Regions from separate parts of the Kluyvera huaxiensis genome, predicted to be linked through region 3. Evidence: predicted binding sites of a transcription regulator. Region 3 holds the regulator's gene; each other region holds the start of a gene.
What was found. The regulator sigma-54, encoded in region 3, starts transcription at its own class of promoters, with help from an activator protein. The targets are predictions, from matches to a motif close to GTTGGCACANNTTTCGCTNT.
Positions count from the first base shown of each region.

Region 1 (10,257 bases), on a different contig from region 3:
CATGGTCACGCCTTCTGCGTAGCCCACGCCGCCAAGCGCCGTTGAAGCGAAGATGCCGGTCAGGATACAGCCGATGATGCCGCACACGCCGTGTACACCGAACACATCGCAAGGGTCATCGACGCGCAGCAGACGTTTCAGTGAAGTCACGCCCCACAGCCCCGCCAAACCGACAACAACACCCAGAATCAGCGCACCGCCCACTCCGATATAACCACAGGCTGGGGTGATCCCCACCAGACCAGCAATCGCACCTGAACACGCACCCAGCAGAGATGGTTTGCCGCGCAGCGCCCACTCGCCGAACACCCAGCCGAGAATTGCGGCTGCGGTAGCAACCACGGTATTGACGAAGGCCAGACCGGCGATTTCGTTCGCGGCGCTAGCGGAACCGGCGTTGAAGCCGAACCAACCGAAATAGAGGATCGCGGTACCGATAAACACCATCGGCAGGTTATGCGGTTTGAATGCTTCTTTGCCAAAGCCCACGCGTTTACCAATCAGGTACGCACCGACCAGGCCAGCAACCGCGGCGTTGATGTGTACAACCGTACCACCAGCGAAGTCGAGCGCGCCGTGGCTGGCCAGCAGACCACCGCCCCATACCATGTGTGCAATTGGCACGTAGGAGAGCGTCAGCCAAATGACCACGAAGATCAACACCGCAGAGAAGCGGATACGCTCCGCCAGCGCACCGACAATCAGCCCCACGGTAATACAGGCGAAGGAACCCTGGAACGCCACGTGGATGTACTGATAGAAGGAGCCCATCAGGTCAGTAATCTTAATATTTTTCAGCATGATCCAGTCGAAGCTGCCGAAGAAGCTGCCGCCTGTACCAAACGCCAGCGAGTAGCCATAAACCACCCACAGTACGCACACCAGTGCGAAAGTCACCGCGACCTGCGTCAGCATGGAGAGCACGTTTTTGCCACGAATCAGGCCGCCGTAGAACAATGCAATGCCCGGAATGGTCATAAACAGCACCAGCGCGGTACACAGCATCATAAAGGCGTTATCGGCCTTATCCACGACCGCAGGAGCGGCCATCGCCAGACCCGGCAACAGCGCCAGTGCGCTCAACCCCGTTTTTACCATTGTTTTTTTCATCATCTCGATCCCTATCACTGTGCTGGCTGGGAATTACAGCGCCGCTTCGTCGGCTTCGCCGGTACGAATACGGATAACGCGCTGCAGTTCGGCGACAAAAATCTTACCGTCGCCAATTTTTCCGGTGTAAGCGGCTTTGCTGATCACATCGACGACTTCATCGAGCTGATCGTCGGCGATAGCCACATCAATTTTTACTTTCGGTAGGAAGTTGACGCTGTATTCCGCGCCGCGGTACAGCTCAGCATGACCCTTCTGACGACCGAAGCCTTTCACTTCTGTCACCGTTAAGCCCTGAATGCCAATTGAAGACAGCGCTTCGCGAACGTCTTCAAGTTTGAATGGTTTGATTACCACGGTAACCAGCTTCATAGATCCCCTCCAGTCAGAATTCGGTAATGGCTGCGAACACGAATTAGGTAAAGCAAGGGGCGTGCCAAAAATCAAAATCACCATGCGAGGCGGTAAAATCAGGGATAAAGGCGGCGTTGTGGCGGGATAAAAAAGAAAAACGCACCATGCGGGTGCATGATGCGTGTCACAAATGCATTCTGTTAGAAAAATGCCTGTCGCTGGTGCATCAGGCGGTCAATGCATCGTCCTGAGCGCTGGCGGCTAATTCCTCACCGGCCAGCTGTAGCTGATACATTTGCCAGTATCGCCCTTTTGCTTCAAGCAGTTGCTGATGAGACCCCTGCTCGACCGCCTGACCGCGATGAAGCACCATAATGGTATCCGCATCAACAATCGTCGACAGACGGTGGGCAATCACCACCAGCGTAATGTGCTGGCGAACGGCAGCCAGCGCCTGCTGAATGGCGCGTTCGGTGCCGGAGTCGATATTGGCGGTTGCCTCGTCCAGGATCAGCACCTGCGGGGTATCCACCAACACGCGAGCCAGCGCCAACAGCTGCTTTTGCCCGACGGAGAGGTTATTCCCCTGCTCGCCCAGATGGGTGTAAAGGCTGTCGCTCATGCCGCGTACCATTTCCGCCAGCTGCACCGTTTCCAGTACCTGCCAAACCTGCTCCTCACTAATCTCACGCCCCAGCGTCACGTTGGCGAAAAAGGAGTCAGCCAGCACCACCGGATCCTGTTGCACCACCGCGATGCCCTCACGTAGCACCTGGTGGCTAAGGCTTGGCAACGGACGACCGCCGAGGCGAATCTCGCCCGAGTTTGGCGGGTAGTAGCCCATCAGAAGGCTGGCAAGGGTACTTTTCCCGCTGCCGGTATGGCCGACCAGCGCCACAAAACTGCGCGCCGGGATCGACAGCGAGATGTTTTGCAGCACCATTTTGTCATCGCGGTAGGCAAACGACACATTGTCGATATCAATATCGCCGCTCGCCAGCGGGGCAATATCCTGCCCGTACTGCTGGCGTGGACGGTCCATCAGCTCAAACACGCGCTCCCCAGCGACCACCGCCTGTTGCAGCATCGACTGCTGAGTGGTCAGTTCGATCAGTGGCTCATTAAGGCGGCCAAGATAGCTAATAAATGCGTACAACACGCCGACCTCAATTGAGCCGCTCGCGCTAAAGCCAAACAGCATCAACAGACCACACAGCACCAGCGAGGAGAACAGACTGAGCAGCGGACGCAGCAAAAAGCCATCCAGCCGCAGCGTCTGCATACGCGCAAGATAGTGCGAACGGCTCACTTCACCAATCCGCTCGCCGAAGCGCACCTGCTGACGGAATTGCTGGATAACGCTCATACCGTTGATGACTTCGTTAAAACCGTCGTTGATATCCGCCAGATAAGCGCGAACGCGGCGCACAATCGGCGTGCTGTAACGCTGATAGATAATCATCACCGTCATCACCGCCGGGAAGATAGCCAGCGCCACCAGCGCCATCCGCCAATCGAGGCTGAACATCGCCACCAGCATCGCGCCGATAAGCGCGGCACTACGCAGCACCGTCGCCACTACCGTGACGTACAGGTCGCGAATCACTTCGGTATCGTTGGTCACGCGGGATATCAGCTGCCCCACCGGTTGGGTATCGAATTCGCTCAGCGGCTGACGCAGCGCGGCATCCATCACATCGATGCGCAGCTGCTGTACCACGCCGACCGCCGCCCGGTTAAACAGCAGAGACTGGCTGTAGTGCAGCCCTGCCGCCAGAAGCTGTAAGCCGACATAGGCGGCCGCAAGGCCGATGACTTTGCCCCACGGCAGCAGGTCTTTTGCCACCATATTGTCGATAAAATAGCTTATCAGCAGCGGACCGCTGACTTCTGCCGCCGCAGCAATCCACAGCATCAAAACCGCAATCGACAGCGGTTTTCGCCACGGCGAGCCGTAGGCCAGCAGGCGTTTTAAGGTTGGCCACAGTTGCCCAAAACTACGCATTGGCCACCTCCGTTTTATCTTCTTCCGGCGCGTCGTTCAGCGCCGCTTCTAGCTGTTGGTAGCGATACATATCGCTATACCAACCCGACTGCGCCGCTAGCTGTTCGTGCTGACCGCGCTGGGCGATGTGCCCGTGCTGCATCACAATAATTTCACTGGCGTCAAGCAGCGCCGACAGGCGGTGGGCGCTGATGATAAGCGTCCGCCCTTCACCCCACTGCCGCAGGTTGTGCAGAATTTGGTGTTCGGTACGGCCATCAACCGCCGATAACGCATCGTCGAGAATCAAGATTTCCGCATCCAGCAACAGCGCGCGCGCAATCGAAATACGCTGCTTTTGCCCGCCGGAGAGCATCACGCCGCGCTCGCCGACTTCAGTCTCGTAACCCTGCGGCAGGCGCAGGATATCGTCATGAACGCAGGCCAGCCGCGCCGCTTGTTCAATTTCGTCCTGGGTGGCGCTCGGGCAGCCCAACGCTATATTACTGGCGACCGTGTCAGAAAACAGGAATGGCGTCTGGCTCACTACCGCCAGACGGCTACGCCAGGCGTCTAGCTGTAGCTGGCGCAGCGGGATGTTGTGGAAGCGAATATCACCTTCATCGACGTCAAAATGACGCTGAATCAGCGACAGAATGGTCGATTTTCCCGAACCGGTTGGCCCACAGATACCAAGCATATTGCCCGGTTTTAGGGTGACGTCGACGTCGGTCAACATCGGTTTTTCCGTTTTTGGGTAGCTAAAGTGACGAATAGCCAACTCAAGCGTGCCACGCCCTTCAGGTACTGTCTGGGTGCCATCATTAACCACCGGCGCTTCCGCCAGCAGCGTGCGGATACGGCTATAGGCAGCGCTGCCGCGCTCAACGATGTTAAACATCCACGCCAGCGCCAGCATTGGCCAAATCATCAGCCCCAAATACATCATAAAGCTGGTTAACTGGCCGAGGGTTAACTCATCCTGCATCACCATCCAGCTTCCGCCGGCAATTGCCAGCAGGTTCGCCATCGCAACCGCGATGTAGATAGTCGGGTCGAAGCGGGCGTCAATGCGCGCCACACGCATGTTTTTAATCCCGGTATCCGCCGCATCGGCGGCAAACTGCGCGGACTGGCGGTCTTCAAGGCCAAACGCCTTGATCATGCGAATACTGGTCAGGCTCTCCTGAGTACGGTCGTTGAGGCTGGAGAATGCCGCCTGCGCCAGCTTGAAGCGTTCGTGCAGCAGATTGCCGTAACGATGAATGACCAGCGCCATAATTGGCATCGGCACCAGCGCCAGCAACGTAAGCTGCCAGCTGATCTGAGTGGACATCACAATCAGCACCGCGCAGCCCATCACCAGCGAGTCCACCAGCGTCAGCACCCCTTCACCGGCGGCAAACACCACGCGATCGACATCGTTTGTCGCGCGTGCCATCAGGTCGCCGGTACGGTGGCGCAGATAGAATTCGGGATGCTGGCGGCTGAGCTGGCGGTAGAAATCCTCACGCAGTTCAACGGCGAGCTGATAGGAGGCACCAAACAGCAACACGCGCCAGACATAGCGCAGCAGGTAAACCACGATGGCAATCAGAACCATGGTGCCAAGCCACATCAGCAGCGTTGCGGCCGAGAAGTGGTGCTGCGTGACGCCATCGACCACAATGCCGACCACCTTCGGTGGGATAAGCTGCAGGATGGCAATGATAATGAGCAGGGAAACTGCGCCGAGATAGCGACGCCATTCCCGACGGAAGTACCAGCTTAATTGAGCAAATAATCGCACGCGGTAAAATTCCAGAGATAAAGTGTTATCCGATGGGGAGAGCGGTGGTGGATTTAATCTGTTCCATCGCAAAGCTCGAAGTGACGTCCGACAGTCCAGGGACGCGGTTCACCAGGCTTTTATAAAAATCATCGTAGCGTTTCATGTCAGCCACCTGAACGCGCATCAGGTAGTCATATTCCCCAGCCATGCGCCAGAAACCGAGGACCTCAGGCATTTTCGTCACTTCGCTGACAAACAGGCTGTACCACTCGCTGCTGTGGTGCTGGGTCTTAATCAGCACGAAGGCCGTGAGCCCGAGCCCCAGCTTTTCCGCATCCAGCAGCGCGACGCGCCCAATCAAAACGCCATCGTCTTCCAGCCGCTTGAGCCGTTTCCAGCACGGTGTGGTGGTCAGATTAACGGCATCGGCGAGTGCCTGCAAAGAGAGCGTGCAGTCATTCTGCAGAAGCGAGAGCAGCTTTCGGTCAATTTTATCTAACATAAGGGTCACCGGGAGAAAATATTTCTCTCTTCATTCTATTTTAAAGGCCAGATGGCAACAATTTTTTCTGTGCTTTTCGCTATGCTGGGCACAAAATGACAAACGGATAAACACGATGAATAGCACCTGGGTCAAAAACGCCATTAGCGAAATTAACGCCGATTATCAACGCAGCGCCGATACGCATTTGATTCGTCTGGCGCTACCGGCTTTTCCCGGCATTCAGCTGTATCTCAAAGATGAAAGCACCCACCCGACCGGCAGCCTGAAGCACCGTCTGGCGCGTTCGCTGTTCCTGTACGGCCTGTGCAACGGCTGGATTAAAGAAGGCACCACCATTATTGAATCCTCATCCGGTTCAACGGCGGTTTCCGAAGCCTATTTCGCCCGCCTGCTGGGGCTGCCATTCATCGCCGTTATGCCTTCATGCACAGCGAAACGCAAAATCGAACAGATTGAGTTTTACGGCGGCCGCTGCCATTTCGTGGAGAGCGCCTGTGAAATTTATGCTGCGTCGGAAAAACTGGCCCGTGAGCTGGACGGCCACTATATGGATCAGTTCACCTACGCCGAGCGCGCCACCGACTGGCGCGGTAACAACAACATCGCCGACAGTATCTTCCGCCAGATGTCCCATGAGCCAAATCCGGTTCCGGCCTGGGTGGTGATGAGCGCAGGTACCGGCGGCACCTCAGCCACCATTGGCCGCTATATCCGCTGCCAGGGCTACGAGACGCAATTGATGGTAGTCGATCCGGAAAACTCGGTGTTCATGGATTACTGGCAGCACCGCGACGCCAGCCTGCGCGGCACCGTCGGCAGTAAAATTGAAGGTATCGGTCGCCCACGCGTCGAACCGTCGTTCATTCCTGACGTGGTGGATAGCATGATGCGCGTGCCGGATGCGGCAAGCGTTGCTACCGCTCAGTGGCTGGAGACCCAGTTAGGCCGTAAGGTCGGCGCATCCACCGGCACCAACATGTGGGGCGCACTGCAGCTCGCCGCGCAAATGCGCGAGGAAGGTAAAACCGGAGCGATTGTGACGCTGCTGTGCGACAGCGGCGAGCGCTATCTCGATACCTATTACAATCCGCAGTGGGTAGCGACAAACATTGGCGACGTAATGCCGTGGCACCAGCAGATTCAGCAGCTTATCGGGCAATAAAAAAAGCCAGGCATCATCTGAGCCTGGCTTGCTGGAAATTTTCTCTATTCGGGGGAATAAGGAAGATTCGGTGTATCCAGCCAATGCATTAAATAGTGGGAAACCGCCTGATTGTTGCAGTTTCCGATAACCGGTAGATGGGGCAATGCCGCTTTAAGTTGCCCCATCGCGTTACCCATAATCACGCCGCGACCCACCAGCCCCAGCATTTCACGGTCGTTCATCGCATCACCAAAGGCCATGCATTCATCCATTCCAACGCCGATATGGCTGCTCAGCACCGTCAGCGCTGCGCCTTTGTTGCTTTCCGGCGGCAGTACTTCAAGACAGTCAACTGCCGAAAAACAGATGTTGGCACGCTTATCCAATGCCTCCACCAGCTGAATTCGCAGGCGGCAGAGATCATCGTGATCGCCGCAGAAACAGACCTTGGTCACCTGATGCGCCGGGATCCGTCGCAGATCGCGCAGCTGGTAGCGAAAACCGCTGTAGACATGCGCCTGCAACATTTCGGGGATCTCACGCCCGGTAAACCAACCGTTATCATTGAATACGTGAACGCTGGCCTGGGTATCCCAGTGGCTGTGCAGCACCTGTTCGGCAACATCGGGGGAAAGATCGCTGCGGTGCATGACTTCGCCCTGCTGCGAATGCAGACGCGTGCCGTTGCCGGTAATGAGATAGGCATTCAGCGACAGCGATTCAATCAGCGGACGCATCTCCAGGACGTGACGCCCGGTGGCAAAAGTCAGCGTGATATCGCGTTCGCGCAGCCGTTTAAGCGCCGCGATGGTTCTCTCACCCAAACGATGGTTAGGCATCAAAAGGGTGCCATCCATATCAAACGCTGCCAGTCTTGCCATTATTTATCCCGCCTGTGATCGCTCTCTCTTGCCACTCAGTATCCGCTGGGATATACGGAAGTAATACTGAATACTTCACATTTATTGTTCCGGGTTTCTATGCGTCTGTTAAATCGTTTAAATCAGTTTCAGCGTCTGTGGCAGCCGTCGCAGGGGGAAACGCAGCAGGTCACCATCGCCGAGCTGGCTGCCCTCTGTTTTTGTAGCGAACGGCATGTTCGTACGCTGCTGCGCCAGGCACAGGAAGCGGGTTGGCTCAGTTGGCAGGCACAGTCCGGGCGCGGTAAGCGCGGAAGCCTGGCGTTTCATACCACGCCGGAAGCGCTGCGCAACGAAATGATGGAAACCGCGCTGGAACGCGGACAGCAGCATAACGCGCTGGAGCTGGCGCAGATTGCGCCGGTAGAGCTGCGGGCGCTACTGCATCCGTTTCTCGGCGGTCAGTGGCAAAACAATACGCCAACGCTGCGTATTCCCTACTATCGCCCTCTCGAACCGTTGCAGCCGGGTTTTCTCGCCGGGCGCGCCGAACAGCACCTGGCCGGGCAAATTTACTCCGGCCTGACCCGTTTTAATCATGATGCCTCACAGCCACGCGGCGACCTGGCGCACCATTGGTCGGTCTCACCGGACGGCCTGTGCTGGCAATTTTATATTCGCTCCACGCTGCACTGGCACAACGGAGACGCGGTGGAGACCGATCAACTGCGTCGCCGCCTGCTGATGCTGCTGACGCTCCCTGAGCTGGCAAGGCTATTCTCCAGCGTCAAAGACATCAGCCAGACCCATCCCCAGTGTCTGACCTTTACCTTGCACCGCCCGGACTACTGGCTTGCGCACCGATTGGCGAGCTATTGCAGCGTGCTGGCGCATCCGGATGAGCCAGATCAGGGTACCGGCCCGTTCATGTACAAAATCTTCGAGCCGGAACTGGTACGCATTGAAAGCCATCATCGCTACCATCTTGCCCACCCGCTGCTGCAGGCAATTGAGTACTGGATCACGCCCCAGCTATTTGAGCAGGGTTTAGGCACCAGCTGCCAGCATCCGGTGCAAATCGCGATTGGTAAACCAGAAGAACTGGGGAAATTGCGTTTGGTGAGCCACAGTATCAGCCTGGGCTTTTGTTATCTGGCGCTTCGCCAGAGTCCACGGCTTAGCATGGCGCAGGCGCAGCGAGTGATGGCGCTTATCCACCGATCCGGGCTGCTGCAAAGCCTGCCGCTGGGCGAAAACCTGATTACCCCCAGCGAGGAGATGCTGCCGGGCTGGGCGATTCCACTGGCACAAGATGCCCCTGATGTTGCGTTGCCGTCCCGGCTTACGCTCATCTACCACCTTCCCGTCGAACTGCACACCATGGCCGAGCAGTTAAAAACCGCCTTAGCCGGGCTTGGCTGCGAACTGACGGTCATTTTTTACGATGCTAAAAGCTGGAACGGCTGCACGGACCTGCCGCAGGCCGATCTGTTTATGGGCGACCGACTGATTGGTGAGATGCCCGAGTACGCGCTCGAGCAGTGGTTACGCTGCGATGCCCTGTGGCCCGCGCTGTTTACCGATGAACAGTCGCGCCTGGTCCAGGAATCGCTGGATGAAGCCCAGGCACAGCCGGACGATTCGCTGCGTATTGCCGCGCTCAAACGCATTTTTACCCGTCTGATGCGCGAGGCCATTCTGACGCCGCTGTTTAACTATCAATATCAGGTCAGCGCACCGCCGGGGGTTAACGGCATTCGCCTGAATGCCCGCGGCTGGTTTGACTTCTCCGAAGCCTGGTTGCCGCCGGATACCCGGTGAAGAAGCTGGTCGCCGCGACGCGCAGGCGTTACCATAACGGCTTTGAGAACCACAGACAGGAAATGCCATGAAACGTGCCGTTGTCGTCTTTAGCGGTGGACAAGACTCCACTACATGCCTGGTGCAGGCGCTGCATCAATACGATGAAGTTCACTGCGTCACGTTTGATTATGGCCAGCGCCATCGCGCCGAAATTGATGTCGCCCGAGAACTGGCGATCTCTCTTGGCGCTCGTGCACACAAGGTGCTGGACGTTACCCTGCTAAACGAACTGGCGGTCAGCAGCCTGACCCGCGACAGCATCCCAGTGCCCGATTACGAACCCGATGCCGATGGCATTCCTAATACCTTCGTGCCAGGACGTAATATTCTGTTCCTGACGCTCGCGGCCATCTACGCCTATCAGGTGAAAGCCGAAGCGGTGATAACCGGCGTATGTGAAACCGACTTCTCCGGCTACCCGGACTGCCGCGATGAGTTCGTCAAAGCGCTAAACCATGCAGTAAGCTTGGGTATGGCAAAAGATATTCGCTTTGAAACTCCGCTGATGTGGCTGGATAAAGCGCAGACCTGGGCGCTGGCGGACTACTGGGATAAGCTGGAACTGGTGCGTGGCGAAACGCTGACCTGCTATAACGGCATCAAAGGTGACGGCTGTGGCCATTGTGCGGCCTGTAGCCTGCGAGCCAACGGTCTCAACCATTATCT
Region 1 covers NZ_JBEFLV010000011.1:155,396-165,652, reverse strand. The annotation lists gene amtB (ammonium transporter AmtB) at 1-1,110, opposite strand, end outside; gene glnK (P-II family nitrogen regulator) at 1,144-1,482, opposite strand; gene ABOC97_RS13500 (SmdB family multidrug efflux ABC transporter permease/ATP-binding protein) at 1,691-3,469, opposite strand; gene ABOC97_RS13495 (SmdA family multidrug ABC transporter permease/ATP-binding protein) at 3,462-5,237, opposite strand; gene ABOC97_RS13490 (Lrp/AsnC family transcriptional regulator) at 5,263-5,721, opposite strand; gene ABOC97_RS13485 (PLP-dependent cysteine synthase family protein) at 5,837-6,886, shown strand; gene cof (HMP-PP phosphatase) at 6,931-7,749, opposite strand; gene ABOC97_RS13475 (SgrR family transcriptional regulator) at 7,849-9,549, shown strand; gene queC (7-cyano-7-deazaguanine synthase QueC) at 9,617-10,257, shown strand, end outside.
Region 1: the regulator sigma-54 is predicted to act here: its motif matches at 1,532-1,551, upstream of glnK (P-II family nitrogen regulator).

Region 2 (10,257 bases), on a different contig from region 3:
CATTCTGACGGGTTTGAATACCAGTTTTTTTACAACCGTCGTTTTTTGATAGCACTTTTCCCAGACGGAAGAAAAAGAGTAGTTCTCAAGCTGATCAATAAAACCCGGTGCGACTTCAGGATTAATAAACGTTTCATGATAGAAAACTTTATGTCCTTCCAGTGCCCCCCAGCCCGTCACCCGGTAGAGTTCGTCGGAAGGCATCGCAGACGTCAGTGGGAGTACCATTTCCGGAAGGTCACTCACACGGCTTTTCTCCGTGAATCCCCAGGAAGGTTCTCTCCCTTGTTCAATCGCCGCACGCTGGAAACTGGCAGACAATTCCGGGCTGTAGTTAAACCGCGCTTGCGTTACGAACCAGCCTTTGCGGTCCTTACGGAATATCTTTGACTCTGCCTCGAGGTTCAGCAGCGCCTGACGCAGCGTCATACGCTTAATGCCAAGCAGCTCTCCCAGTTCTCTTTCCGAGGGGAGTTTGCCGCCCGGCGTGGTGATGCCATCTTTTAACCACTGGTCTAACTTCTCTTTCGCATTTTCAACGGTTGACTGATTCGCCGTCATTGTTTAACCCTTTTGGTTTAAACCAGATGATGCATCTTACGCTCACGGGAAAAAAGAACGCAAATAGCGTCGCGGAACTTTGCGGATAATTGTGACAAACCTCTCTTAAGAAGTAGCCACAACCAAACATGGGAATAGAAATACTCCGTGCCAGCCACAAGGCAAAAAAAAACCTGCCATCGCTGGCAGGTTTTTGTATCCGCTAAAGAGAGAAATTAATCTTCTTTAGGACCACGGTTCGCACGTTTGCGATCGTTTTCAGTCAGGTGACGTTTACGGATACGGATAGAAGTTGGTGTTACTTCTACCAGTTCGTCATCATCGATGAATTCCAGAGCTTGCTCCAGAGTCATTTTCTGAGCTGGGACCAGCGTGGTTGCTTCGTCAGTACCGGAAGCACGCATGTTGGTCAGTTTCTTACCGGTCAGGCAGTTTACAGTCAGGTCGTTAGAACGGCTGTGAATACCGATGATCTGGCCTTCATAAACTTCTGCACCGTGACCCAGGAACAGCTTACCGCGGTCCTGCAGGCTGAACAGTGCGAACGCAACTGCTTTACCCTGGCCGTTGGAGATCAGAACGCCGTTCTGACGCTGGCCCACTTCACCCGGACGAACGTCGTCGTAGTGGCTGAAGGTGGAGTACAGCAGACCGGTACCGGAGGTCATGGTCATGAATTCTGAACGGAAGCCGATCAGACCACGGCTAGGAATCACGTAGTCGAGACGTACGCGGCCTTTTCCGTCTGGATTCATGTTTTTCAGGTCGCCTTTACGCTCACCCAGTGCCTGCATGACAGAACCCTGGTGCTGCTCTTCGACGTCCAGCGTTACGTTTTCGAATGGCTCTTGTTTACGGCCATCGATTTCGCGGAAGATTACTTTCGGGCGGGAAACCGCCATTTCGAAACCTTCACGACGCATGTTTTCAATCAGAACGGACAGGTGCAGTTCACCACGGCCAGAAACGCGGAACGCATCGGCGTCTTCGGTTTCTTCAACGCGCAGTGCCACGTTGTGTACCAGTTCTTTCTTCAGACGGTCAAGAATCTGACGAGAAGTAACGTATTTACCTTCTTTACCACAGAATGGAGAGGTGTTTACGTTGAAGAACATGGTTACGGTTGGCTCATCTACGGACAGCGCTGGCAGCGCTTCAACATTCTGCGGGTCGCAGATGGTGTCGGAGATGTTCAGCTCGCCCAGACCAGTGATCGCGATGATATCGCCAGCTTCCGCCAGGTCGCTGTCGATACGTTCCAGACCCAGGTGGGTCAGAACTTTACCGACTTTACCGTTACGGGTTTTGCCTTCGCTATCAATGATAGTGATCTGCTGGTTTGGTTTCACTTTACCGCGTTTGATACGGCCGATACCGATAACACCAACGTAGTTGTTGTAGTCCAACTGGGAGATTTGCATCTGCAGCGGGCCATCCAGGTCTACGTCTGGAGCCGGTACGTGGTCAACAATCGCCTGATACAGCGGGGTCATGTCTTCCGCCATATCTTCGTGATCAACACCCGCAATACCATTCAGCGCGGAAGCATAAATGATAGGGAAGTCGAGCTGTTCGTCGGTCGCGTCAAGGTTAACGAACAGGTCAAATACCTGGTCAACAACCCAATCAGGACGTGCGCCCGGACGGTCAACTTTGTTGATAACGACGATCGGCTTCAGACCGTGGGCAAATGCTTTTTTGGTCACGAAGCGCGTCTGCGGCATCGGGCCATCCATTGCATCAACAACCAGCAGCACGGAGTCAACCATAGACATGACGCGCTCAACTTCACCACCGAAGTCGGCGTGCCCTGGGGTATCAACGATGTTGATACGGTAATCATTCCATTTGATTGCGGTGTTTTTCGCGAGGATGGTAATCCCACGCTCTTTCTCCAAATCGTTGGAGTCCATCACACGCTCTTGTGTTTCAGCACGCGCATCAAACGTACCGGATTGCTGGAGCAGCTTATCAACCAGGGTAGTCTTACCATGGTCAACGTGCGCGATGATGGCGATGTTACGCAAATTTTCGATCACAACTTTGCCTCGGGCATTAGAAATAGCGCGTTATTGTACACGGATTAATCGCACTACAAAACAGGATCACAGAGATCCTCCGCAAACAAGTATTGCAGAGTTTCTTTGTGATCGCTTTCACGGAGCATAAAAAGGGCACCTAATCGCAATTTGCACCAATATGGTGCTCAACAATCACAGATAAGCACTATAATGGTGCAAACAAGCTATCGTGGTGCAGCCCTTTTGCACTATGGTGCGCATGATAACGCCTTTTGGGGGTAATTTAAAAGTTGGCACAGATTTCGCTTTATATTTTTTAGGGCAACAACGCCACTTTAAGCAGTGATTGAAGACCTCGTTACCACGACGACAATGATAAATCCGGGAGATGTTAAGTATGTCCGCTGAACACGTTTTGACGATGCTGAACGAGCACGAAGTGAAGTTTGTCGATTTGCGCTTCACCGATACCAAAGGTAAAGAACAGCACGTCACTATTCCTGCTCATCAGGTAAATGCCGAATTCTTTGAAGAAGGCAAAATGTTTGACGGCTCCTCAATCGGCGGCTGGAAAGGCATTAACGAATCAGACATGGTTCTGATGCCAGATGCTTCTACTGCGCTCATTGACCCGTTCTTTGAAGAGTCTACCCTGATCATTCGTTGCGACATCCTGGAACCAGGTACGCTGCAGGGCTACGACCGTGACCCGCGCTCCATTGCTAAACGTGCTGAAGAATATCTGCGCGCTACCGGCATCGCGGACACCGTTCTGTTCGGGCCAGAGCCAGAATTCTTCCTGTTTGATGACATTCGTTTCGGTGCGTCCATCTCTGGTTCCCACGTGGCTATCGATGATATCGAAGGCGCATGGAACTCCTCCACCAAATACGAAGGTGGTAACAAAGGTCACCGTCCAGGCGTGAAAGGCGGTTACTTCCCGGTTCCTCCGGTCGATTCTTCCCAGGACATCCGTTCTACCATGTGTCTGATCATGGAAGAAATGGGCCTGGTCGTTGAAGCGCATCACCACGAAGTGGCGACTGCGGGTCAGAACGAAATCGCCACCCGCTTTAACACCATGACCAAAAAAGCGGACGAAATTCAGATCTACAAATACGTTGTACACAACGTTGCTCACCGCTTCGGTAAAACCGCAACCTTCATGCCAAAACCAATGTTTGGCGACAACGGTTCCGGTATGCACTGCCACATGTCTCTGTCCAAGAACGGCGTAAACCTGTTCTCCGGCGACAAATACGCAGGCCTGTCTGAGCAAGCGCTGTTCTACATCGGTGGTGTTATCAAACACGCTAAAGCGATCAACGCCCTGGCGAACCCAACCACCAACTCTTACAAGCGTCTGGTCCCAGGCTACGAAGCACCAGTTATGCTGGCTTACTCTGCCCGTAACCGTTCTGCTTCCATCCGTATCCCAGTGGTTGCTTCTCCGAAAGCGCGTCGTATCGAAGTGCGCTTCCCGGACCCAGCGGCTAACCCATACCTGTGCTTCGCAGCACTGCTGATGGCGGGCCTCGACGGTATCAAGAACAAAATCCACCCTGGCGAAGCCATGGACAAAAACCTGTACGACCTGCCGCCGGAAGAAGCGAAAGAGATCCCACAGGTTGCAGGTTCTCTGGAAGAAGCACTGAATGCGCTGGACGCAGACCGTGAGTTCCTGACGGCTGGCGGCGTATTCACTGATGAAGCTATCGACGCTTACATCGGTCTGCGTATTGAAGAAAACGACCGCGTACGCATGACGCCGCACCCGGTAGAGTTTGAGCTGTACTACAGCGTTTAATCGAAATTTGAGTTGTACTGTCCAGCTGACGTCGCGCCATGGCCAACAGGCTCTGGCGCAACACCTGGAATTGAGTTGCCGTGGAAACTTTCAGCCCATCTCAGGATGGGCTTTTTTCTCCACCAACGAACTGATCTTTCGCGCTTTTTATCAATTAAAAGCTATACTGCACTAAAACAGTGCAAGCCTTTTCAGGAGACTGCTAAATGGCAACAGGCGCACTGCCCGATGCTGGGCAGATCCTTAATTCGTTAATCAACAGCATCCTATTAGTCGATGACGACCTGGCCGTTCACTACGCCAATCCCGCAGCACAGCAGCTGTTGGCGCAAAGCGCGCGTAAACTTTTTGGCACCCCGTTACCTGAACTCCTGAGCTATTTTTCGCTCAATATCGCCTTAATGCAGGAAAGCCTGCAAACCGGCCAGGGATTTACCGATAACGAGGTGACGCTGGTCATCGACAGTCGTTCACATATTCTCTCGCTCACGGCGCAGCGTCTGCCGGATGGTTATATTCTGCTAGAAATGGCGCCGATGGATAACCAACGACGTTTGAGCCAGGAGCAGCTCCAGCACGCTCAGCAAATCGCAGCACGCGATCTGGTGCGTGGGTTGGCACATGAGATAAAAAACCCGCTGGGTGGCCTACGCGGCGCAGCACAGCTGCTTAGCAAAGCGTTGCCTGACCCGGCGCTGACTGAATACACCAACGTCATTATCGAACAGGCCGACCGCCTGCGTAATTTGGTTGACCGTCTGCTTGGGCCACAGCATCCCGGCACACATGTGACTGAGAGCATTCATAAAGTGGCCGAGCGGGTCGTGAAGCTGGTCTCAATGGAGCTACCGGATAACATCAAGCTGGTCCGTGATTATGATCCGAGCCTGCCGGAGCTTCCGCACGATCCCGATCAGATAGAACAAGTTCTGCTTAATATCGTGCGCAATGCCCTTCAAGCTTTAGGGCCGGAAGGGGGTGAAATAGTCCTGCGCACCCGTACTGCATTTCAGCTCACGCTTCACGGCGTACGCTATCGCCTGGCCGCCCGTATCGATGTTGAAGACAACGGTCCCGGCATTCCATCACATTTACAGGACACGCTGTTCTACCCGATGGTCAGTGGCCGTGAAGGCGGCACCGGGCTGGGTCTATCGATTGCGCGCAGCCTTATCGATCAGCACTCCGGCAAAATTGAATTTACCAGTTGGCCGGGTCATACCGAGTTCTCGGTTTACCTGCCAATTAAAAAATAAGGTGTGTTTATGCAACGAGGGATAGTCTGGGTCGTAGATGACGATAGCTCCATCCGTTGGGTGCTTGAACGCGCACTCACCGGCGCGGGGCTGACCTGTACAACGTTTGAAGGCGGGAAAGAGGTTCTGGACGCGCTGGCGACCAAAACGCCTGACGTGTTGATGTCCGATATTCGTATGCCAGGAATGGACGGGCTGGCACTGTTAACGCAAATCAAACAACGTCATCCAATGCTTCCGGTCATCATAATGACGGCGCACTCCGATCTGGATGCCGCCGTTAGCGCCTATCAGCAAGGGGCGTTTGATTACCTACCAAAACCGTTCGATATTGACGAAGCGGTCGCGCTGGTTGAACGCGCCATTAGCCACTACCAGGAACAGCAGCAGCCGCGCAATGTTCAGGTTAACGACCCGACAACCGATATTATTGGTGAAGCGCCGGCGATGCAGGACGTGTTCCGCATTATTGGTCGCCTTTCTCGTTCCTCAATCAGCGTATTGATTAATGGCGAATCCGGTACCGGTAAAGAACTCGTCGCCCATGCGCTGCACCGCCACAGCCCGCGCGTTAAAGCACCGTTTATCGCGCTGAATATGGCGGCCATCCCGAAAGACCTGATTGAATCCGAGCTATTTGGCCACGAGAAAGGGGCCTTTACCGGCGCCAACACCGTGCGTCAGGGGCGTTTTGAACAGGCCGATGGCGGCACGCTATTCCTTGATGAGATCGGTGATATGCCGATGGACGTGCAGACTCGTCTGCTGCGCGTGCTGGCCGATGGCCAGTTCTACCGCGTCGGCGGCTATGCGCCGGTGAAGGTGGATGTGCGCATCATTGCCGCCACCCACCAGAACCTTGAGCAGCGCGTGCAGGAAGGCAAATTTCGTGAAGACTTGTTCCACCGCCTGAACGTCATCCGTGTTCATCTCCCGCCGCTGCGCGAGAGAAGGGAAGATATTCCGCGCCTGGCGCATCATTTCCTGCAGGTTGCTGCACGTGAACTGGGGGTTGAAGCCAAACTGCTGCATCCCGAAACGGAAGCGGCGCTAACGCGTCTCGCCTGGCCGGGTAACGTTCGCCAACTGGAGAACACCTGCCGCTGGCTAACGGTGATGGCCGCCGGACAAGAAGTGCTGATTCAGGATTTACCCGGCGAGCTGTTTGAAGCCAGCATGCCGGACAGCACCGCATCGTCCTCGCTCCCTGATAGCTGGGCAACGTTGCTGGCGCAATGGGCCGACCGCGCGCTGCGTTCCGGTCATCAAAATCTGCTTTCCGAAGCGCAGCCTGAAATGGAGCGCACGCTGTTGACCACCGCGCTGCGCCATACCCAGGGGCATAAACAGGAAGCGGCTCGCCTGCTCGGCTGGGGTCGCAATACCCTGACGCGTAAGTTGAAAGAATTAGGGATGGAGTAAGGCCAGGGTGAAGTGTAAATATTGCTCGATTCGCGCAAACTGCTGCAATTTTATACTTTACTGTTCCGATGAGTTAAGTATCATGCTGCCCGGCAATCCACGGGGGGACGAAAATGCTTGAATCATTGATTAACCTGGCGTCGAGCGGCGCTGCCAGCCATTCGCCGCAAACGGCAATGGCTGCGGTACTTTGCGCAGCGCTGGTCGGGCTGTTTAGCTGATTTTGTGCGGGACGGCGCTAACGCCCATCCCGCCAAATGTAGTGCAGGCCCGGTAGGCACAATGCCGCCGGGCTGTTCCTTAGATAACCCGCGAGAACTGCTGCATCCGCGCCTTTTGACGCAGATAAGCGTCAAAGCACATGCAGATATTACGAATTAACAGACGGCCTTTGGCAGTCACCTGAATCCCCTGCTCACCCACATCCACCAGCCCATCTTTCGCTAGCGGTGCCAACAGCGCCAGGTCCTCAGCAAAATATTCACTGAAGTTCAGCTCCCACTGTTTTTCTACCGCCGTGAAATCGAGGCTGAAATTACAAATCAACGCCTTAATCACATCACGACGAATACAATCATCCCGGGTTAACGCAATACCGCGCCACAGGGCATTCCCCTGCTCAGCGACCTGCTGATAGTAAAGCTTCAGCTCTTTCTGGTTCTGCGCGTAGCTGTCGCCAATCATGCTGATGGCGGAGACGCCCATGCCCAGTAAATCGGTATCGCCCTGGGTGGTATAACCCTGGAAATTGCGATGCAGCACGCCTTCACGCTGCGCCACCGCCAGTTCATTATCCGGGCGAGCAAAGTGATCCATCCCGATGAACTGGTAGCCCGCTTCGGTCAGCGAACCGATAGTCTCCTGCAGAATATCCAGCTTCTGCTGCGCCGACGGCAGATCGGCATCTTTGATTTTCCGCTGTGCGGCGAACAGCGTCGGCAGGTGCGCGTAGTTAAACACGCTCAGACGGTCGGGGTTCAGTTCGGCAACGCGCTTGAGCGTAAAAGCAAAGCTTTCCGGCGTCTGCTTTGGCAGACCGTAAATCAGGTCGATATTGGTCGAAGTGAAGCCGATTTCGCGAGCGCGGTTAAGCAGTGCGAAGATAAAATCTTCATCCTGTTCGCGGTTAACCAGTCGCTGCACTTCTTTGTTGAAGTCCTGTACGCCCATGCTCAGGCGATTGAAGCCTTCACTACGCAGATGGTCAATCACATCCAGTTCGATTTCACGCGGATCGACTTCAATCGAAATCTCGGCGTCGGCATCGAAATGGAAACTCTCACGCAGCAACGTCATCAGGCGACTGATTTGCGCTTTATTGAGATAGGTTGGTGTGCCGCCACCCCAATGTAGCTGGCTGACATGTCGGCCGGAAAATAGCGGCGCGCGCTGGCGAATTTCCTGCTCCAGGACGTCGAGGTATTGATCGGCTTTGTGCTGCTGGCGGGTAACAATTTTATTGCAGCCGCAGAAGTAGCAGAGTTTATGGCAGAACGGTATGTGCACGTACAGCGACAGCGGCCGCTCTGGATAACGCGCAACGGCGTTAAGAAACTCACTTTCGCCAAAGGCATCAGAGAATTCCAGCGCGGTGGGATATGAGGTATAGCGCGGCCCGGAATAGTTATATTTCTGGATCAGGGCCAGATCCCAGTCGATTAACTGCACAGACATGCTTACTCCTTGCGATGGTGTCGAGAACGACGACGGCTTGCCGGCGTGGCCGCATTGCTGCGCCCCAGCCGGTTGCGCAGCCAACTTTGACGCCGCGACAACCGTCGTAGTTTAACGAATAACCACCCCAGATAACATACAACCAAAAGGGTTATAAGCAGGACTGGCAGGCCAATCGGGTGCAAACGTTAGTTTCCACCTCGCAGCAGGCGCATCATGTCTTCCTTGCCCTCTTCTTCCTCTTCTTCTTCATCATCGTCGTAAGAGAGGCCGAGTTGCTGCATCAGCTCATCAATTCTGTCCAGTTTGGCATCAACCCATTTCTGATCTTCAGCTGACAGGGTCTCATCATTTTCCAGACGTTCCAGCAGCGCATCCAGGCGCTCATCACTCTCCAGCATATCCAGCTCGGCCTGCGGTGAAAGCATAGGTTTCTCGCTCTTCGGTTTGGGCTGTTTAGCGACAGGCGCGTCGGTCACGCCCAGCGCTATCGGTTTTTTACTACCAATACGAGGATCTTTTTGCTGCTTTTGTTTATTGGAGCCGGATGCACCGTCAGTGCCTGACGCACGGCTGCCTGCCGCGTTGCCACGGTGCTTTTTGTCGTTTTTACGATCGCGAGCTTCCAGGTTCAATTCTTCACGCGTTTTACGACGCTGTTTGCCCGGAGCTTTACTGCGCGGTGCAGAGGTTGGTTTTTTCATGATGTCAGTCTTTAAGCCGTTTTATTCAGTATAGAATTGAGCCGGAATCTAGCAGAAAGCAAACAAAGAAAAAAGGCGACAGAGTAATCTGTCGCCTTTTTTCCTGACTCACAACCCATTACGGGTTCTACATTCCATGTTGGCTTACAACACGCCCTGTTTATCCATTAGCTTTATAACAGTCCGTGTTATTGTTCCCTATCCCTGCGTAGCGTCTCCAGACGCTTGTCATCCTGACAGATTCCTTCGGTCTTCGCCTCCTGGCGTTCCTGACCCCTCATCCTGAGTCTAAATCCTTCTGGCGCCCTTGCCGATGGGTGCTACTTTACAGCGTTGAGTTAAACTAACAAGCGACGAAACGGCGAAAAATAAACAATCCAGATTATTACCCAATATTAATTATATGATTTTAAAGGCTTTGAATATTCTATAGCCTGCATTTTCTCTTAGATTTCGCATAGTCCAGATGGCAAATGTCTTACAAACGGAAGGACATGGGCTTACATCCGTTGATGCCTGAGGAAAACCAGCCTTTTTCTACCGATCGGGTATAATCGCCCCCATTGCCTTATTTAACGGAGATAACCGTTTTGACTAACTTGAACTATCAACAGACGCACTTTGTGACAAGCGCGCCTGATATCCGTCACTTACCTTCCGATACCGGAATCGAAGTGGCCTTTGCTGGCCGCTCCAACGCGGGCAAATCCAGCGCCCTGAATACGCTGACCAATCAAAAAAGCCTGGCCCGTACCTCAAAAACACCAGGGCGTACGCAGCTGATTAACTTGTTTGAAGTCGTTGAGGGTAAA
Region 2 covers NZ_JBEFLV010000016.1:8,308-18,564, reverse strand. The annotation lists gene ABOC97_RS16275 (GntR family transcriptional regulator) at 1-561, opposite strand, end outside; gene typA (ribosome-dependent GTPase TypA) at 777-2,600, opposite strand; gene glnA (glutamate--ammonia ligase) at 2,980-4,389, shown strand; gene glnL (nitrogen regulation protein NR(II)) at 4,596-5,645, shown strand; gene glnG (nitrogen regulation protein NR(I)) at 5,655-7,067, shown strand; gene ABOC97_RS16250 (YshB family small membrane protein) at 7,181-7,288, shown strand; gene hemN (oxygen-independent coproporphyrinogen III oxidase) at 7,368-8,741, opposite strand; gene yihI (Der GTPase-activating protein YihI) at 8,930-9,445, opposite strand; gene yihA (ribosome biogenesis GTP-binding protein YihA/YsxC) at 10,036-10,257, shown strand, end outside.
Region 2: the regulator sigma-54 is predicted to act here: its motif matches at 2,872-2,891, upstream of glnA (glutamate--ammonia ligase).

Region 3 (10,257 bases):
ACTGGCCGGTGATGGCAGAAATCGGCTTAAGCGTCGCCGTTGCCGATGCGCACCCGCTGCTGCTGCCACGCGCAGATTACGTCACCCGTATTGCGGGTGGCCGCGGCGCTGTCCGCGAAGTGTGCGACCTGTTACTGCTGGCACAAGGTAAGCTGGACGAAGCCAAAGGGCAATCGATATGAGTAAAACCAGACGTTGGGTGATTATTCTGCTCGCACTGACGGCACTGGTCCTCATCGGCCTGAATCTTGCCGACAAGGACGATACCAGCCAGTATGTGGCGAATGCCAATGATCCGACCTATCAAAGCGAACATACCGATACCGTGGTTTACAGCCCGGAAGGCGCGCTCAGCTACCGGTTAATTGCCGAGCACGTGGAGTATTTTTCCGATCAGGCACTGTCGTGGTTTACCCGCCCGGTACTGACAACTTTTGATACTAATAAAGTACCAACCTGGTCGATTAAAGCAGATAAAGCCAAACTGACTAACGATCGCATGCTGTACCTCTACGGGCACGTTGAAATCAACGCGCTGACAGAAGATGCACAACTGCGTAAGATTACGACGGATAATGCCCAGGTGAACCTGATTACTCAGGACGTTGCCTCTGACGACCTCGTGACGTTATACGGAACATCATTTAATTCCAGCGGCCTGAAAATGCGCGGCAATTTACGCAGCAAAACCGCCGAGCTGATTGAAAAGGTTAGAACCTCTTATGAAATTCAGAACAAACAAACTCAGCCTTAAGCTGGCGCTCGCGGGTTCCTTGTTAGCGGCTAGCCTGCCGGCAATGGCGCTTACCGGAGATACCGATCAGCCGATTCATATTGAATCCGATCAGCAGTCGCTGGATATGCAGGGCAATATTGTTACCTTCACCGGCAACGTGGTGGTGACGCAGGGCACGATCAAAATTAATGCCGACAAAGTCGTGGTGACTCGCCCGGCGGATCAAAAGGGCAAAGAGGTGATCGACGGCTACGGTAATCCGGCGACCTTCTACCAGATGCAGGACAACGGCAAACCAGTGAAAGGCCATGCGTCAAAAATGCACTATGAACTGCAGAACGATTTCGTGGTGCTGACCGGCAACGCTTATCTTGAGCAGCTTGATAGCAATATTAAAGGCGACAAGATTACCTACCTGGTGAAAGAGCAGAAAATGCAGGCGTTTAGCGACAAAGGTAAACGCGTCACCACCGTTCTGGTTCCGTCGCAGATTCAGGACAAATCCAAAGGCCAGGCCCCGGCCCAGAAAAAGAGTAACTAATTCGTTATGGCGACATTAACTGCAAAAAACCTGGCGAAAGCATACAAAGGCCGTCGCGTCGTGGAAGATGTCAGTCTGACCGTGAATTCCGGTGAGATTGTCGGCCTTCTCGGGCCTAACGGCGCGGGTAAAACCACTACCTTCTACATGGTGGTAGGGATTGTTCCGCGCGACGCCGGCAATATCATCATCGATGATGAAGACATCAGCTTACTACCGCTGCACGCCCGTGCCCGTCGCGGGATTGGCTATCTGCCGCAGGAAGCTTCTATTTTCCGTCGTCTGAGCGTCTATGACAACCTGATGGCGGTGCTACAGATCCGTGACGATCTGAGCGCCGAACAGCGTGAAGACCGCGCCAAAGAGCTGATGGAAGAGTTCCACATTGAACACCTGCGTGACAACTTAGGCCAGGCACTCTCCGGTGGTGAGCGCCGCCGTGTAGAAATTGCCCGTGCGCTGGCGGCAAACCCTAAATTTATCCTGCTGGATGAACCGTTTGCCGGCGTTGACCCGATCTCTGTTATCGACATCAAACGTATTATCGAACACCTGCGCGACAGCGGCCTTGGCGTCCTTATCACCGACCATAATGTGCGCGAAACATTAGCGGTCTGTGAGCGCGCCTATATCGTCAGCCAGGGGCATTTGATTGCCCACGGAACACCTCAAGAGATCCTACAAGACGAACAAGTTAAACGCGTGTATCTTGGGGAAGACTTCAGACTCTGATAGGGTATGGTTAACGACGTTAGCGGGAGAGATTCGTTCTGAACATGAAGCAAGGTTTGCAATTAAGGCTCAGCCAACAGCTTGCCATGACGCCGCAGTTGCAACAGGCGATCCGTCTGTTGCAATTGTCAACGCTGGAACTTCAGCAAGAACTCCAGCAAGCACTGGAAAGCAATCCGCTGCTTGAGCAAACCGATCTTCACGAGGAAGTAGAAACCCAGGAAACCGTTGATACCGAAACGCTGGATAGCGTCGACGCGCTGGAAAAGGCAGAGATGCCTGAAGAGCTGCCGCTAGACGCTAGCTGGGATGAAATCTACACCGCCGGGACGCCGTCAGGCACCGGGGTTGATTATCAGGACGACGAGCTGCCGGTCTATCAGGGTGAAACCACCCAGTCCTTGCAGGACTATCTGATGTGGCAGGTTGAGCTGACGCCGTTTACCGACACCGACCGCGCCATTGCCACGTCGATTGTTGATGCCGTAGATGAAACGGGCTATCTCACCGTCACGCTGGAAGATATTCGTGAGAGTATCGGCAATGACGAAATCGGCCTTGATGAAGTGGAAGCGGTTCTTAAACGTATCCAGCGCTTCGATCCGGTTGGCGTAGCCGCTAAAGATCTGCGTGACTGCCTGTTGATCCAGCTTTCACAATTCAGCCCAGACACACCGCGAATTACCGAAGCACGGCTGATCATTGCCGAGCATCTTGATCTCCTCGCCAACCATGACTTCCGCTCGCTTATGCGCGTCACGCGTCTGAAAGAAGACGTATTGAAGGAAGCCGTCGATCTAATTCAATCGTTAGATCCGCGCCCGGGCCAGTCGATCCAGACCGGTGAGCCGGAATACGTGATTCCTGACGTATTGGTCCGTAAGGTCAACGGCCGCTGGATGGTTGAGCTGAATGCCGACAGTATTCCGCGTTTGCAGATAAACCAGCACTACGCTGGTATGTGTAATAACGCCCGTAACGACGCCGATAGCCAGTTTATCCGCAGCAACCTGCAGGATGCCAAATGGCTGATTAAGAGTCTTGAGAGCCGTAACGATACTCTGCTGCGCGTCAGTCGCTGCATCGTTGAACAGCAGCAGGCCTTTTTCGATCTCGGCGAAGAACATATGAAACCGATGGTGCTGGCGGATATCGCCCAGACCGTCGAGATGCACGAGTCCACGATTTCGCGTGTTACCACGCAAAAGTATTTGCATAGCCCACGGGGCATTTTTGAGCTTAAGTATTTCTTCTCCAGCCACGTGAGTACCGAAGGCGGAGGCGAAGCCTCTTCCACGGCAATTCGCGCATTGGTGAAGAAATTAATTGCCGCGGAAAATCCCGCGAAACCACTGAGCGACAGTAAACTGACCACCCTGCTCTCTGAACAGGGTATCATGGTGGCACGGCGTACCGTTGCAAAGTACCGAGAGTCTTTATCCATCCCGCCGTCTAACCAGCGTAAACAACTGGTCTGACTCTACTGATAAGGAAGACACTATGCAGCTCAACATCACTGGACACAACGTCGAAATTACCGAAGCGATGCGCGAATTCGTCAATGCGAAATTCGTTAAGCTCGAACAGTATTTCGAGAGGATCAATCAGGTCTATATTGTGTTAAAAGTGGAAAAATTGACGCACATCTCGGATGCAACATTGCATGTTAACGGCGGCGAACTTCATGCCAGTGCGGAAGGGAAGGATATGTACGCCGCCATCGACGGCTTGATCGACAAACTGTCGAGACAGTTGAATAAACACAAAGATAAACTAAAACAACACTGATTGTCCGAGCGATCGCCCGATATGCCCCCGCATATCGGGCGGTGCTTAGGTGAAATTATGACAAATAATGATTCGGCTCTTCAACTGAGCAATGTCCTTAACCAGGAATGTACCCGCAGTGCAGTGCACTGTCAGAGTAAAAAACGTGCGCTGGAAATCATCAGCGAGCTGGCGGCTAAACAGCTTAGCCTGCCTCCGCAGGTGGTGTTCGAAGCCATTCTGACCCGTGAAAAGATGGGCAGTACCGGCATCGGCAACGGCATCGCTATTCCTCACGGTAAACTGGAAGAGGATACGCTGCGCGCGGTGGGTGTCTTTGTGCAACTGGAAACGCCGATTGCCTTCGACGCCATCGATAATCAGCCTGTTGATTTGCTGTTTGCGCTACTGGTGCCGGCCGACCAGACCAAAACCCACCTGCATACGCTCTCTTTGGTGGCGAAACGTCTGGCGGATAAAACCATTTGTCGCCGTCTGCGCTCGGCGCAGAGCGACGAAGAGCTCTATCAAATCATCACCGATACGGAAACCCACGATGATGAATAATGGACATCACATCGTACTGAGGAGAAACGGTACATGGTACTGATGATCGTCAGCGGCCGCTCTGGCTCGGGAAAGTCTGTTGCCCTGCGCGCGCTGGAAGATATGGGGTTTTACTGCGTCGACAACCTCCCGGTTGTGCTGCTGCCTGAGCTGGCAAAAACCCTGGCCGATCGTGAAATATCGGCGGCCGTCAGCATCGACGTGCGTAACATGCCGGAATCACCGGAAATCTTCGAACGGGCGATGGAAAGTCTGCCGGAGAACTTCTCACCTCAGCTACTGTTCCTTGATGCCGACCGCAACACGCTGATTCGTCGCTACAGCGACACTCGCCGTTTGCATCCGCTGTCGAGTAAAAATCTGTCGCTGGAAAGCGCCATCGATGAAGAGAGCAATCTGCTGGAACCGCTGCGCTCGCGCGCCGACCTCATCGTTGATACTTCTGAAATGTCCGTCCACGAGCTGGCTGAAATGCTGCGTACCCGCCTGCTGGGTAAACGTGAACGCGAGTTGACGATGGTGTTTGAGTCCTTCGGCTTCAAGCACGGTATTCCAATTGACGCTGATTACGTCTTTGACGTGCGCTTCCTGCCAAACCCACACTGGGATCCGAAGCTGCGCCCAATGACCGGGCTCGATAAGCCGGTAGCCGCCTTCCTCGATCGCCATACGGAAGTACACAACTTTATTTACCAGACGCGTAGCTATCTTGAGCTATGGTTACCTATGCTGGAAACCAACAACCGCAGCTATTTAACGGTAGCCATTGGTTGTACTGGCGGTAAGCACCGTTCGGTCTATGTTGCCGAACAGCTGGCTGACTACTTCCGCTCGCGCGGTAAGAACGTGCAGTCTCGTCATCGGACGCTGGAAAAACGTAAATCATGACCGTAAAGCAGACCGTTGAAATCACCAATAAGCTGGGCATGCACGCCCGCCCAGCCATGAAGCTGTTCGAACTGATGCAGGATTTCGACGCTGAAGTGCTGCTGCGTAATGATGAAGGCACCGAAGCGGAAGCCAACAGCGTGATTGCGCTACTGATGCTGGACTCGGCCAAAGGGCGGCAGATTGAAGTCGAAGCCACCGGGCCGCAGGAAGTCGAAGCGCTGGCAGCGGTGATCGCGCTGTTTAACGCCGGTTTCGACGAAGACTAGACCGGATGGGGCGCTTGCGCCGCCATTCGGCTACAAGCTGGGTAACACCACGTGAATCAGGCTAATAAAGCTTATTCTCCCGCATAAACCCTTCCCCACCCAACTGCCTCATCTGGCGTAAAATCCACGCCTGACGACTGCGCACATAGCCTGACGGCGCATTAGCCTTGAAACGAATCGGGTTTGGCAGCACGGCAGCAAGCAGCGCCGCTTCCGCCATCGTCATTTTGCTAGCCGGTTTGTGGAAGTAGCGCTGAGACGCCGCCTCCACGCCAAACACGCCATCGCCAAACTCGGCGATATTCAGGTAGACGGTCAGAATGCGCTTCTTGCTCCACACGGTCTCAATACCGAGCGTCAGACCGGCCTCTAAGCCTTTGCGCACCCAGCTTCGTCCATCCCACAGAAACAGATTTTTCGCCGTCTGCTGCGACAGAGTAGAAGCCCCGCGAATACGGTTTTCGTTGCGCTCATTGTGGGCCAGCGCTTTTTCAATTGCCGATACATCAAACCCCCAGTGATCGGGGAATTTCTGATCTTCTGCGGCAATCACCGCCAGCCCCATCCACGGTGACATCTCATCCATGCTGACCCAATCCGAATGAGCAACGTAGCTAAAGTTTCCCGTTAGCCACGCCCCAACCTGACGTTCAATCATCACTGCAGAAAATGGAACCGGTAAAATACTGAATAGCGCAATGCCGCCGCCCCAGAAAAGTGCCAGCAGCAACAACAGACGCCCTAACAGACGTTTAAGCCCCGCTACTCTTCTAAAAGCCATCTTCCTCACGCTAACCCTCTGACACTGATTAATATTTCTGATTAAGACGCTATGGTTCACACATTTTACTGATTCACGTAACAATCATTATAAGATTTGCTATCTTATTGAACGTGCAATCGTAATTCAGGTTGTGTCAAAAAAATCAAAATCATGTCAAGTATCTGACGCAACCACCAGTTCCCTGGTGTTGGCGCAGTATTCGCGCACCCCGGCTTGACCGGGGTCATTTTTTTCCAGCCGCCGCTACCCAGGCTTTCAATACCGCCACATCGTGTTGCCACTCAGACTTCATCTCTTCAACCCATTCACCGACGTTATCTGACCACGCGGGTAAATCGGGCGACTGGATCTGCTGTCCAAGCTGCTGCAAATGACGCAAGCCGATGGAGCCTGCTGCACCTTTGATTTTATGGCCTTCCTCAACGATCCCTTTCTTATCCCGGGCGGTCAGGTTAGATTCCAGCACCGACAGGTAGCCCGGCATCATCTTCTCAAACACGGTTAAACCGTCGGTAATCAGCTTCGGCCCAACCAGTTCGATGTACTGTTCCAGCATCGGAATATCCAGCAGCTGCTGCGATTTACCACTCTCAACAGGGGTCACGGCACTCTCCTCTTCGTCTTCAACGGTATCCCAGAATTTTTTGATCATCGCCGTCAGGGCCGGTACCGAGAGCGGTTTGCTCAGCACGTCGTCCATGCCTGCGTCCATATACTCTTTTTTGTCTTTCAGCACGTTAGCCGTCAACGCCACCAGCGGCGGCAGATCGTCGGCGTGGTATTTACGCGTCAGCTCGCGGGAGATATCCAGCCCGGTCATGTCCGGCAACTGAATATCCAGCAACACCAGGTCATATTCACCCGGAGTGAACATCTCCAGCGCGGCTTTACCGGTCATGGCGACATCGACGCTGTTACCCAGCTTCTCGAGCACCGAGCGGGCAACAATCACGTTCAATTCGATGTCTTCCACCAACAGTACGTGCAGCGCTGGCAGCGGCATATCGTCTTCTTCAAACGCATCTTCCACTTCTTCAGCCACCGCCGGCGCATGCACCGTCAGGGTAAAGACCGAGCCGTGTCCCGGCTGGCTGGAAACTTCTATATCACCGCCCATACTTTTCGCCAGGCGGCGTGAGACGGCAAGGCCGATCCCGGTGCCGGTGGCCGGTTTGCCACCCTGACTGTCTTTCACCTGATAATACATGGCGAAGATTTTATCCTGCTCTTCCTGCGGGATACCGATGCCGGAATCTTCGACCTCAAAGTGCAGCATATCGCCCACGTCGTAACGCACGCGCACCACCACATTGCCCTGCTGAGTAAATTTCACGGCGTTGCTAATCAGATTCCACAGGATCTGACGCAGACGGGTACCGTCGGTAATCACTTTATGCGGGAGCGGCAGCGTCGGCTCCATCACGAAGCGTAGCCCTTTTTGCTGCGCCTGCAGACCGGAGAGGTTTTCCAGATCGGCCAGAAAACCGGTGAAGTCGACAGGCTGGTTATCCAACTGGACTTTACGGCGCTCCATTTTGTCCATGTCGATAATATCGTTAAAGATATTACCCAGCGTCACCGCCGATACGTGGATGGTTTTCAGGTACTTCTCCTGCTCGGCGGTCAAATGGGTGTCGAGCAGAATACGGCTCAGCCCAACGATACCGTTTAGCGGCGTACGCAGTTCATGGCTGATGGTAGAGATAAAGGTGGTTTTATCGCGGCTGGCGCGCTCAAGCGCATCCTGATAGCGCTTACGTTCGGTAATATCACGGCCAAAGCCCATCAGACCGTGGCGTTTACCCACACGATCGTAGTACGGCACTTTGCGGATCTCAAAGCAGGCTTTACGCCCGTCGGGGTAATCGAGCCACTGTTCGTAGGTCAGCGAAACATTATGACGGAAAACTTTCTCATCGGTTTCAATGACTTTAGCCGCTGCTTCTGGGGTGTAAACCTCTTCAGGGTGCAGGTGAATCAGCTGCTTCTCGCTTTTGCCGGTCAGCAGCTCCATGGCGCGGTTACAGCCAGAAAACTCTTTATCTTCATTGCGATAGAAAACCAAATCCGGCGAGGCATCAAGGAAAGAGCGCAAGAAGGAGGATTGTTGTTCGAGGCGGATCTGCGTCTCTTCACGCTCCTGCATCTCGATTTTCAGTTGCTCCAGCGTCACCTGGCGTTCGGCCTCGGCGTTCTCACGGTCGCTAATCTCCTGATTAAGCTGCGAGATGTTGTCCTTAAGCTGCACGTTCAGCTTCAGATCGCGCTCGCGCATCTCTTCGAGTTTCTCCACCAGACGAGACAGTCGTTGCCGCGACTCTTCAAGCTGTTCCACCACCACCGACAGGAAATAGACCGCCCACGGGGTGATCAACAGGCCAAAGAAGATGGAGCGGATAACATCAATGCTTTCCACCTGGCCATGCAGCACCATGGTCACCGCCATTTGAACGACGATGGCCAACACCACCAGCGCCAGCGCCAGCAGCAAAGAGAAACGTACCAGACCCAACTTCATCATCAGGTCGACGTAATACTGGGCCAGCATACGGATTTGCTTCATGAGGAGTTCCTTAACAACGACATCGCTCAATAATACTCAATTCTGGGCGCGGCGCGGTAGGTTGTACGAAAAATGCGAGGATTATCTGTGAAATGGGCGACATGCAGGGAGCGATGAAGGCACCAGGAAGATCCCAGTGCCAATCCGGGGTCAACGTAAACGCCTCGCCCGCGCAATACTAATCAGGCTGAAGCCAAGGCGTACCCAGCGCCGAGCCCTGCACGCCGTGTTCATTAAGGTACTTATCCAGCTCGACCATCCCGGTCCAACGGTTCTCACACCACAGCGGCGCCAGCAGCGTTGGGCGGCGAGCGCTGGCGGAGATACGGTGATAAATCACCTCCGGCGGCGTGTGGCGGATCATCTCACCGGCGATGACCGTATAATCGTCCAGTTCGATCCCATTCAAACGCCCGGCTTGCCAGGCCTTCGCCATAATGCTGCCGGTCACGATGTGCAGCGGGTGCAGCTTAATGCCGTCGACACCGGTCTCAACCACCCGTTTAAGCGTCTCCAGACACTCTCCCTGCCCTTCTCCCGGCAAGCCAACGATAAGGTGGCTGCACACCTTCAAACCGCGCTCACGCGCCAGCCGTGTGGTTTGCTGGTAGCAGGCAAAATCATGACCACGATTAATACGGTGCAACGTTTTGTCGTGTGCGGTTTGCAGCCCCAGCTCCAGCCACACTTCGTAGCCCTGCTCGTGGTATTCGCTGAGCAGGTCGAGCACGGCTTCGGGCACGCAGTCCGGGCGCGTCCCCACGCACAGCCCGACGATATTGGCCTGGCTTACCGCCTGCTGGTACATCGAACGCAGCACCTGCACTTCGGCAAAGGTACTGGTATAGGCCTGGAAATAGGCCAGATAGCGTTTGGCGCGGTTCACCAGCTGCGCCTGATGCGCCAGCTGATCGGCAATCGACTTGTGCTGCTGCGCTTCATCGGCAAACGAGGCTACGTTGCAGAACGTACAACCGCCGCGTCCAATGGTGCCATCGCGGTTCGGGCAGCTAAATCCACCATGCAGCGTCAGTTTATGGACCTTTTCGCCATATCGACGCGTAAGATCGCCACCAAACATATTGACTAATTTTTGTAACTGCATAATCTGATAAACCGGCCTGAAGAAAGGGGCCAAGCCTGCCATTTTTAGTCTCGATCGGCGATGACCTGGATCAATCGCCATGAAGACCCTTTACCTCATTGCATAACAAATCAAAATAACTGCAATTTCATTCACAAGTGATGTGATTATTTTTGCTTATATCTGCCGACAAATTTGCAATAATCCACGCGTGGTTGAAAAACAGAGCGATCCCATATCCCCACACTCATTGCCAGCATTAAATGCTACTTAATGCGAGCAAAACAGCGCATAACGATTATCACAGCGCTTTCATATAGTGAGAC
Region 3 covers NZ_JBEFLV010000004.1:58,748-69,004, reverse strand. The annotation lists gene kdsC (3-deoxy-manno-octulosonate-8-phosphatase KdsC) at 1-182, shown strand, start outside; gene lptC (LPS export ABC transporter periplasmic protein LptC) at 179-754, shown strand; gene lptA (lipopolysaccharide ABC transporter substrate-binding protein LptA) at 723-1,277, shown strand; gene lptB (LPS export ABC transporter ATP-binding protein) at 1,284-2,009, shown strand; gene rpoN (RNA polymerase factor sigma-54) at 2,054-3,487, shown strand; gene hpf (ribosome hibernation promoting factor) at 3,510-3,797, shown strand; gene ptsN (PTS IIA-like nitrogen regulatory protein PtsN) at 3,855-4,343, shown strand; gene rapZ (RNase adapter RapZ) at 4,377-5,231, shown strand; gene npr (PTS phosphocarrier protein NPr) at 5,228-5,500, shown strand; gene mtgA (monofunctional biosynthetic peptidoglycan transglycosylase) at 5,562-6,281, opposite strand; gene arcB (aerobic respiration two-component sensor histidine kinase ArcB) at 6,508-8,847, opposite strand; gene ABOC97_RS05770 (TIGR01212 family radical SAM protein) at 9,026-9,952, opposite strand.